Regions from separate parts of the Methylobacterium sp. P3_A11 genome, predicted to be linked through region 1. Evidence: predicted binding sites of a transcription regulator. Region 1 holds the regulator's gene; the other holds the start of a gene.
What was found. The regulator LexA, encoded in region 1, represses DNA repair genes until DNA is damaged. The targets are predictions, from matches to a motif close to TGTTCNNNNTGTGTTCNG.
Positions count from the first base shown of each region.

Region 2: the regulator LexA is predicted to act here: its motif matches at 1,753-1,770, upstream of AC1DXK_RS01730 (trna delta -isopentenylpyrophosphate transferase).

Region 1 covers NZ_JBFUGA010000023.1:14,439-18,845, forward strand. The annotation lists gene AC1DXK_RS10065 (SRPBCC family protein) at 1-229, opposite strand, end outside; partial or broken gene AC1DXK_RS10070 (IS3 family transposase) at 696-1,002, shown strand; gene AC1DXK_RS10075 (hypothetical protein) at 1,134-1,583, opposite strand; gene lexA (transcriptional repressor LexA) at 1,859-2,584, shown strand; gene AC1DXK_RS10085 (ComEC/Rec2 family competence protein) at 2,578-4,407, opposite strand, start outside.
Region 2 covers NZ_JBFUGA010000003.1:62,285-66,691, forward strand. The annotation lists gene AC1DXK_RS01710 (septation protein A) at 1-10, shown strand, start outside; gene AC1DXK_RS01715 (DsbE family thiol:disulfide interchange protein) at 13-627, opposite strand; gene ccmD (heme exporter protein CcmD) at 624-767, opposite strand; gene AC1DXK_RS01725 (heme ABC transporter permease) at 778-1,575, opposite strand; gene AC1DXK_RS01730 (trna delta -isopentenylpyrophosphate transferase) at 1,832-2,506, shown strand; gene AC1DXK_RS01735 (hypothetical protein) at 2,538-2,849, shown strand; gene AC1DXK_RS01740 (tRNA1(Val) (adenine(37)-N6)-methyltransferase) at 2,859-3,605, opposite strand; gene AC1DXK_RS01745 (putative signal transducing protein) at 3,602-3,826, opposite strand; gene AC1DXK_RS01750 (polyprenyl synthetase family protein) at 3,995-4,407, shown strand, end outside.

The DNA.
Region 1 (4,407 bases):
TCAGGCTGAGGGTGCGGACCTTCATGCCGTCCTTGTCGGAGAGCGCGCATTTCTCGATGGCCGGGTGCCAGTCGCCGATGCCACAGAACTCCCCGATGGTCTGCCAGACCTTGGCCGGGGGCGCGGCGATATCGGCCGAGCGGGTCACCTCCAGGGCGTAGCCCGGCACGGTGGCCGCGGCGAGCGCCAGGGCGGCCAGGGGAAGGGATCGGCAGAAAGCGAAGGGCATCTCGGGGTGTCTCCGTCCGTCTCAAATCGCGACCGGGGCCGCGCAGGCTCTGATGGCCGCAAGGGAGCTAGGCCGAAGCGACTCGTTCGGCAATAGGCCTCGACGTGGAAGCGACGCGGCGACGATCAAAGTGAGCCGAGTGTTTCTGGTCTTGCCGTATTGGTCGATCAAAACAGATCGACTTTTGAACGTGACCAATATTACCGCGAATATGTTCGCTCGGGACGGATGGCGGGACTCTCACGGGTCTCGACGCGTTCGCGGGAGAGACGCACGGGTAGCGTAATGATCCGTCTATATACTCAGCTTTAGGTCATGCGTGGTACCTATATTTTTGAAAAACAAAATATAAAGCTTGTATTTGGCAGCAAAGACGCGAGCTATCCGGACTTTTTCTCTTAATCTGTCTCGTCTTGATTCCGTTGCGGATTGCTGCGAACTCGGCAGCGCTGCATAGGAGCAGGACGCTGAACGGCAGGCCGATCCGGAGCGGCTGTCGGCTCGGGCTAGGCGCGACGCGATGCTGATGGCCGAGATCCGGCGCGTTCAAGCGGCGAACTTCGGCGTCTGCTGGCTCAGGAAGGCGTGGCGTCAGCTCGCCCGCAAGGAGATCGCGGTGGCGCGCGGCACGGTCGCCCGGCTGATGCGGGCGATGGGCTTGGCCAGCGTCGTGGTGCGCGGGCGCAGGGTCCGCACCACCGTGCCCGATCCAGCTGCGGCCGGCCCCCCGCGACCCGGGTAATCGGAAGTTCAAGGGAGCAGGCCCTACGCGAGCGCCACCCCTTTGCCGGAAGCGGCCCCGTCGGCCATCCTCGATCTCCTCAACAGGCTGCAGACGCCGCGCGGCCCGAATAGTAAAGTCGCCTTCGAACACCCGCCCTGATATCAATTTCCCAAAGTGGTGCTAGCGCGGGCCGAGACCCGGATTGCGGCCTGGCAGGCGCGGAACCACCGTGCCGCGCCGCTCGATCGGCGCGTCGCACGCGTAGGCGAATTCGCTCTTCAGCGGATCGAACACGGTCTCGCCGGTGATCCGGCAATCTTCCCGCACCGTCTCGTCGAGATAGGCCCGGGCGGCGGTGCGGAAGCGCTTCACCCGGGTCGCGTCCGGCTCCGGATCGATCCGCGCCTCGCTCAGGTTGCAGCCGGCATATTCGCGCAGGGCGTTCGAGACGATCAGCATCCGGCGCTGCTGCCGGTTATCGTAGACCTCGTAGGGCTCCTTGCAGCCGATCGTCACCACCTGAGGGGTGAGCGCCACATAGTTCCGCGAGATATAGGAAAACCCGGTGGTGCAGCCGGCGAGGCCGAGGGCGGCGAGGCCGAGGGGCAGCAGAGCTGCGGGTCGTCGCATCCGCGTCATTCCAAGCTGGTCCCGGCCCGCGTCCCGGATCCGCCGCCTCTCCGGCGGGGCACGGGCCAGCATTGAAACGGCTCCGCTTGCGCCGTCAATGCGTTTCTCGGCCCGTCCCGTCCGGCGAGGCGCCGGATCGGCCGCATGGCCGGGCCGACACCGGTCCAAGCGTAGCGGTCCCGCCCTTGCAGAACACTTGCGGAACGTTTAACCTGTTCGTGATTTGTTTCGGAGACCGTCACGTGGCGGTCCGCCAAGCCGCGAGTCCCCCGTCGATGCTCACGCGCAAGCAGCTGGACCTCCTGCGATTCATCCAGAGCCGGATGCAGGAATGCGGTGTCCCGCCGTCCTTCGACGAGATGAAGGACGCCCTCGACCTCAAGTCGAAATCGGGCATCCACAGGCTGATCACGGCCCTCGAGGAGCGCGGCTTCCTGCGGCGCCTGCCGAATCGGGCGCGTGCCATCGAGGTGATCCGCATCCCCGAGAGCCTGACCCAGGCGCCCCCGACCGCGGCTTCGGCAGAGCCTCGCCGGTTCACGCCGAGCGTGGTCGAGGGCGGCAAGTCCAAGCAGCCGCCCGCACCGGCGAGCACGCGGATCCTCGACGAGGCCGGCCGCGCCATCTCGATTCCCGTGATGGGCCGGATCGCGGCCGGCACGCCGGTCTCCGCGATCCAGAACCAGAGCCACGCCATCACCCTGTCGCCGGACTTCGTGGCCGGCGGCGAGCACTACGCCCTTGAGGTGCGCGGCGACTCGATGGTCGAGGCCGGCATCCTCGACGGCGACCTCGTGGTGATCCGCAAGCAGGACACTGCCAACACCGGCGACATCATCGTGGCCCTGATCGACGACGAGGAGGCGACCCTCAAGCGCCTGCGTCGCCGGGGCTCCTCGATCGCCTTGGAAGCCGCCAATCCGGCCTACGAGACCCGCGTGCTCGGGCCCGACCGGGTGCGCATCCAGGGACGCCTGGTCAGCCTCGTCCGCCGCTACTGAAGCGGCTCGGCGGGCGCGTCGCCGGAGACGGCGCCGTTGCCTGACCCGTCGGTTTCCGGAGGCGGAGCCTCCGCGGTGTGGGATCCGTCCGACCCGGATGTGACGGGCGTCCGCAGGCGCGGCTCACGTGCCGGTCCCGGCCGCCAGGGTACGGCGCGGCCGTCGGCACGGGTGTACCGGGTGGCGAAACCGTCACCCTCGGCCCGGAGGGCGACCGCTCCGTGGGCGGTGAGGACGCGCCGGTCGATCACCAGCGGGCGCGTGCAGGTCGGGGGCGCCACGAGGCCGGTGATCACCACTGCGGCGCGGGCGCAATCCTCCGGGAAGGCGCGCCGATCCCGGACGAGGGCCACCGCTCGGCCGTCCGGCAGGCGCGCCGTGCAGCCGAGGTGGTCGCAGCGGCCGCTGCCCTGCGGTGCGACCAGCGTTGCGGGCCGCCGTCCGTCACCGTCCGCCTTCAGCCATTGCTCGAGGACGAAGCCGGAAGGGCTGCCCAGCACCGTGAGGCGTCCGTCTGGCCCCCGGACCGCGGCTCCTGCGCCCTGTCGGTCGACGTAGAGGTCGTAACGGTCCGGCCTGGCCGCGAGGACGAGGCCGACCAGGGCAGGCGCCAGGGCGAGCCAGCGCAGGCGCGAGGCTGGGAGCGTCGCCAGCAGCAGGCCGAGGGTCAGCAGGATCAGCGCCGACGTGCCGAAGGCCGGCACGACGACGATCGCCCGCTCGAACCCGGCGATCCAGTCGGAGACGACGAGCATGCCCCCCACCGCCTGACCCATCAGCCACCAGATCGGCCGGTCCTGGGCGAAGGGATAGGCCAGGATCCCGATCACCGCCGACGGCATCACCACGAGGGAGACCAGCGGCAGGGTCAGTGCGTTCCCGACAAGCCCGAAGGGCTGAACCGTCTGGAAATGATAGGTGGCGAAGGGCGCGGTCGCGATCTGGGCCACGAGGGTCGTGGCCAGGGTCCCGGTCACCGCCGAGAGGCCGGTGCCGACGAGCCGCCCGAGCCGCCCCGCCCCGGGGCGCACGAACAGCCGCCCGTCGATCAGCCGGGCGCAGGCGATCAGCCCGGCCACGGCGCCGAACGACATCTGGAAGCTCGGGCCGAGCAGGCCCTCGGGCTCCCGGGCGAGGGCGATCAGGGCGGCCAGCGCGAGGTTGCGCATCGACAGGGCCGGCCGGTCCGCCAGGATCGCGCCCAGCATGATCAGGGTCATGATCAGGGAGCGCTCGGCGGCGATGTCCCAGCCCGAGAAGGCGCAGTAGGCGGTGACCCCGACCATGGCGAAGCCGGCGGCGATCTTCTTGATCGGCCAGACCAGCGCGCAGTACGGCACCGCGGCGAGGACCGCCCGCACCAGCCAGAAGACCACGCCGGCGGCCAGCACCATGTGGAGCCCCGAGATCGACACCACGTGGTAGATTCCGGCGGCGCGGAGCGCGTCGTTGGTCGCCGGCGCGATCAGTCCCCGCTTGCCCGTTACAAGAGCCGCCGCCACCGCGCCCGCTTGTCCCCCTGCGGCCTGCGCGATCCGGCGGGTCAGCGCGTTGCGGGCCTCGTCCAGCAGAGCGGCGAGGCGCAGGCTCATGGGCGGCGGCTCGGTCGGCGCCCGGATCGCGACCGCGCCGACGAGCGAGCCCACCGCGCCGAGTCCCTGGAAATACGCGTCCCGGGCGAAGTCGTAGCCGCCCGGCCGGGCGGCCTCCGGCGGCGGCAGCAGCCGGGCGGTGGCGGCGACGACGTCCCCGGGGCGCGGGATGGGGGTCCTGCGGAACGAGACCCGCACCCGCACCGGCCGCGACTCCGGCGCGAGCCCCGC
Region 2 (4,407 bases), on a different contig from region 1:
GGAGGCGTAAGCCTACTGCGCCGCCGCGACCTTGCCGGCGGCGCGGATCCGTGTGAGCACGCTCGCGAAGTTCTCCGGTGTGAGGATGCCGACGAGCTTGTCGCGGATCACACCGTCCGGCCCGATGATGAAGGTCTCGGGCACGCCGTAGACGCCGAAATCGATCGCCGCCCGGCCGCCGGCATCGGCGCCCACCGCGCTGAACGGCACGCCGTGCCGCGCCAGGAAGCGCTGCCCGGCCTCCGGGTTCGGCTCCTTGTAGTCGATGCCGACGAGCCGGATGCCGGGCTCCTTCGCCAGACGCATCAGCATCGGGTGCTCCACCTGGCAGGGGGCGCACCACGAGGCGAAGACGTTGAGCACCGTGATCTGGCCCTTCAGATCCGCGCTGGACAGGCCGGGCACGGGCGCGCCGCCAGCCGTGAGCCCCGGGACGGCGGGCAGCGCGAATTGCGGCACCGGCTTGCCGATCATCACGGACGGCAGGGCGGCCGGGTCGACGCCGGAGCGCAGGCGCAGGAACAGCACGGCAGCGAGCGCCGCGAAGGCGAGCGCCGGCACGATCAGCAGCAGCGAGCGGCGGACCGGCGGCACCGGTCCGGTGGTCTCGTCGAGGGGCGCGGTCACCGCCGGTCCTCGCCGAAGCCCTTCAGGGCGCGCACCTGCGCCCGGCGGTCGCGCAGGGCGTTGCCGACCAGGGCGACCATCACGGCCGCCGTGAACACGTAGGCCGCGAGGATGAAGCCGCCGTGAGACCCGAGATCCATCGCCGCGATCCTAGACCGGTTGGCCGACCGGCATCGGCGCCGGTGTTGGGGTGATGCGCGGCTGGGCGCGGTCGAGGCGCTCGGCCTCGCGGATCGTGAGCGTCCGAACCCGGCGTCGCATGATCTCGGTGCGCATCGCGTAGAGATGCAGGGTCGTCCCGCCGAGCGTCGCGGCGCCGATCATGATCAGCAGGGGGTAGAGCATCGACGGATCGATGGTCGAGCCGCCCATGCGCAGGATCGAGGCCGGCTGGTGGAGGGTCGACCACCAGTTCACCGAGAACTTGATGATCGGCAGGTTCACGGCGCCGACGAGGGTCAGGATCGCCACCGCCCGCGCGGCGCGGTTCGGATCCTCGAGGGTCCGCCACAGGGCGATGATCCCGCAATAGATCAGCAGCAGGATCAGCATCGACGTCAGCCGCGCATCCCAGACCCAATAGGTGCCCCACATGGGCTTGCCCCAGAGGGAACCGGTGACGAGGCAGATCAGCGTGAAGGCCGCCCCGATCGGCGCCGCCGCCCGCTGGGCCACGTCGGCGAGCGGGTGCCGCCAGACCAGGGTGCCGATCGCCGACAGGCTCATCGCCCCGTAGAAGAACACCCCGAGCCACGCGGCCGGGACGTGGATGTACATGATCCGCACGGTCTCGCCCTGCTGGTAGTCGGGCGGCACCACGAAGAAGGTCTGGTACAGGCCGAGCGCCAGGACGCCGAGCGACAGGGCCGTGAGCCAAGGCACCAGCACCCCGGACCACCGCATGAAGTGGCTGGGATTGGACAGGCGGGTCCAGAGGGAAGGCGTCATCGCGGCTGCGGTCTCGGACATCGTCGCCAAGGGTCTACCCTAAGGTGCGGTGCAGCAACAATGCGAAGTCTGGCCGCGTCCGTCCGGCGCTTCGGAGGCGCGACGCCGCGGCGGCACGCGCACCACGAACCCGACGCACGACCCCTTGCGCATGGCGGGCAGATTGCGCATATAGATACGAACAAAAAGAGAACAAAAGAGCAAAATCCAACAAACCTGTGGATGATGCCGTCGAAATTTTCCGGAACGAGCCCGCATGCGAACCGCCGACAAGCAGATCGCCGACATCCTCGTCCGCTACGGCGAGCCCTTCGGGGGCAACGTCTGGCGCGTCCAGGGGACCGCGGTGATCTACCACAAGACCCTGGAGCGCATCGCCGCGCAGGCCGGGATCGTGTTCGAGCCGCCGACGGTCATCCGCGCCGAGCGGGACGAGGCCGTGATCCTGGTGACCGGCCGCCTGCCCGGCGCGAAGCCCGGGACCGACCGCGTCGAGTGGTCGATGGGCGAGGCCCTCGTCAACGTGAACTACCGCGTCTCAGGCAAGCAGGCGGCCTACGTCTACGCGATGGCCGAGAAGCGCGGGAAGGACCGCGTCATCCTCAAGCTCATCGAGCTACACGGTCTGGTCTACTCGGAAGAGGAGGCCGACGAGTTCCGCGCCCATCAGATTCCCGTCCGGGCGGTGGACGAGGATTTCGAGGAACCACCCGCCTTCGACGAGGTCACCGAGGCCGAGGGCGACCTCAAGCGCCGCATCGACGCGGCCGGGACGATCAACGCGGTCACCGACCTGATGCTGGATGGCGACACCCAGGCCGTGCTGGCGACGATGCCTCCCGGCACCCGCGACGAGGTGCGCGACTACGCCAAGGCGCGCCTCGTGGCGCTCGGCTGGCCGAAACGATCGGGTCGCCGCAGCGCCGCCTGAACCTGTTCTCACCCCACCGAAGGAGACCGCCATGCATCGCGCGACGAGCCGCCGCACCATGAAGGCCCGCCGGGATTCCCGCCACGGCTGGAGCATCGAGACCCTGTCCTACAGCCCGACCCGGATCGTCCGCCTGGGGTCCGAGAAGGTTGCGATCCTGTTCCCGCCGGTCGAGCCCGGGGCGTCCTGGCAGCTCTACCCGCATCCCGACACGTTTCCGGGCCTCAATTTCGAGGGTCTGCCCGAGCCGCTGCGCCCGGAATTCCTCGCCTTTCCGGATCTCCCGGAGGTCGAGCGGTTCCTCGGCATCCGCGTCGCGGAGTCTGTCGCGCTGGCGGCGTGAGCCGTCCGGTCAGCGCGGCGGCCAGGGCGCGCCGCGATGGAGCGCTTCGGCTTCCGGGGTAAAACGGCCGTCGGGACCGTGCAGTACCAGCGGCGGGAGCAGGGCCGCCGCCGCGCGGCTGCCCCGGGTCGCGGTGATCAGCACACGGATCGCGGCCGTATCGCCGCGGGCATGGACCGGGCGGATCGCCAGGCCGCCGTAGCGCCCCTTCAGGGCATCCAGGCAGGCCGGGAGCGCGTCGGCCCTGTGGATCAGCCCGAGACGGCCCCCGGGCCGCAGGATCGCCGTGCAGGCGCGGATCCAGGCCTCCAGGCTACCCTCCGCAAAGGTATGGGCGGAGGCCCGGCCGGGATGGGGCGACGCGCGGTGGCTGCCGGCCGCGAAGAACGGTGGATTGGTGAGAACCACGTCGAACCCGTCCGGCTGGAGGCCGGCGGCGCGGCGCTCCGCTGCCGGGGCGAGGACGTCGGCCACCAGAACCTGCGCGTCGATCCCGTTGCACGCTGCGTTCGCCCGCGCCTGCTCGGCAAGGGCGGGGTCTCGCTCCACCAGCGTCGGCTTGAGGCCTGGTACCAGCACGGCGCAGGCGAGGCCGACCGCGCCGGTCCCGGCGCCGACATCGCAGACCCGATCCCCGGCCCCCGGAACGAGCAGCCGAGCGAGCAGCACGGCATCGGTCCCGGCCCGGTGCGCGCCCTTGGGAGGCTGATGCAGGCGCAGGAGGCCGCCGAGGAAGGCGTCCGGCTCCGATGTCACGGCTGGCGCAACTCGTGGGCGATCCCGGCATCGGCCAGCAGCCGCCGGGCCTGCGCTTCGTGGTCGTGCGCGACGAGCAGACGCTGTCCGAAGACGCCGATCGAGCCCTCCATCAGGCTCATGTGGCTGTCCGCCACGAGGACCGGGATCTCGGCCGCCTCAAGGACCGAGCGGGCGAACCCGATCAGCACGACATCGTTGGCGCGGATCAGCTCGATCATCGCGGGTTGGCCCCCGTGAAGATCCGGATCGGCGGTTTCGTCGCGCGCGATCCGCGCGGTCGGCACCCCATATCCAGCCCGGGACGATGTTGCGGCGCCGCGGGGCGCGTGCGAAGGGATCGCCCGCCCCCCGTGGGGCGACCGGTCTGGAGGTCACGGATCTTGGGTATGGCCCTCTCCATCGAGAATCCGAAGCCCGAGGCGGAGGCGGGGCTCAACGACCTCGTCGCGCTCGTGGCCGACGGCATGGCGCGGGTCAACACCACGATCCTGTCGCGGACGGGATCCGACGTGGCGATGATCCCCGAGGTCGCCAACCACCTGATCGCCTCCGGCGGCAAGCGCCTGCGCCCGATCCTGACGCTGGCCTGCGCCCAGCTCTGCGGCTATGCGGGCGAGACCGACGGCGACGTGAAGCTCGCCGCCAGCGTCGAGTTCATGCACACCGCGACGCTCCTCCACGACGACGTGGTCGACGAGAGCGACATGCGCCGCGGCCGCGTCGCGGCCCGGATCAAGTGGGGCAACGAGGCCTCCGTGCTGGTCGGCGACTTCCTGCTCGGCCAGGCCTTCCGCATGAT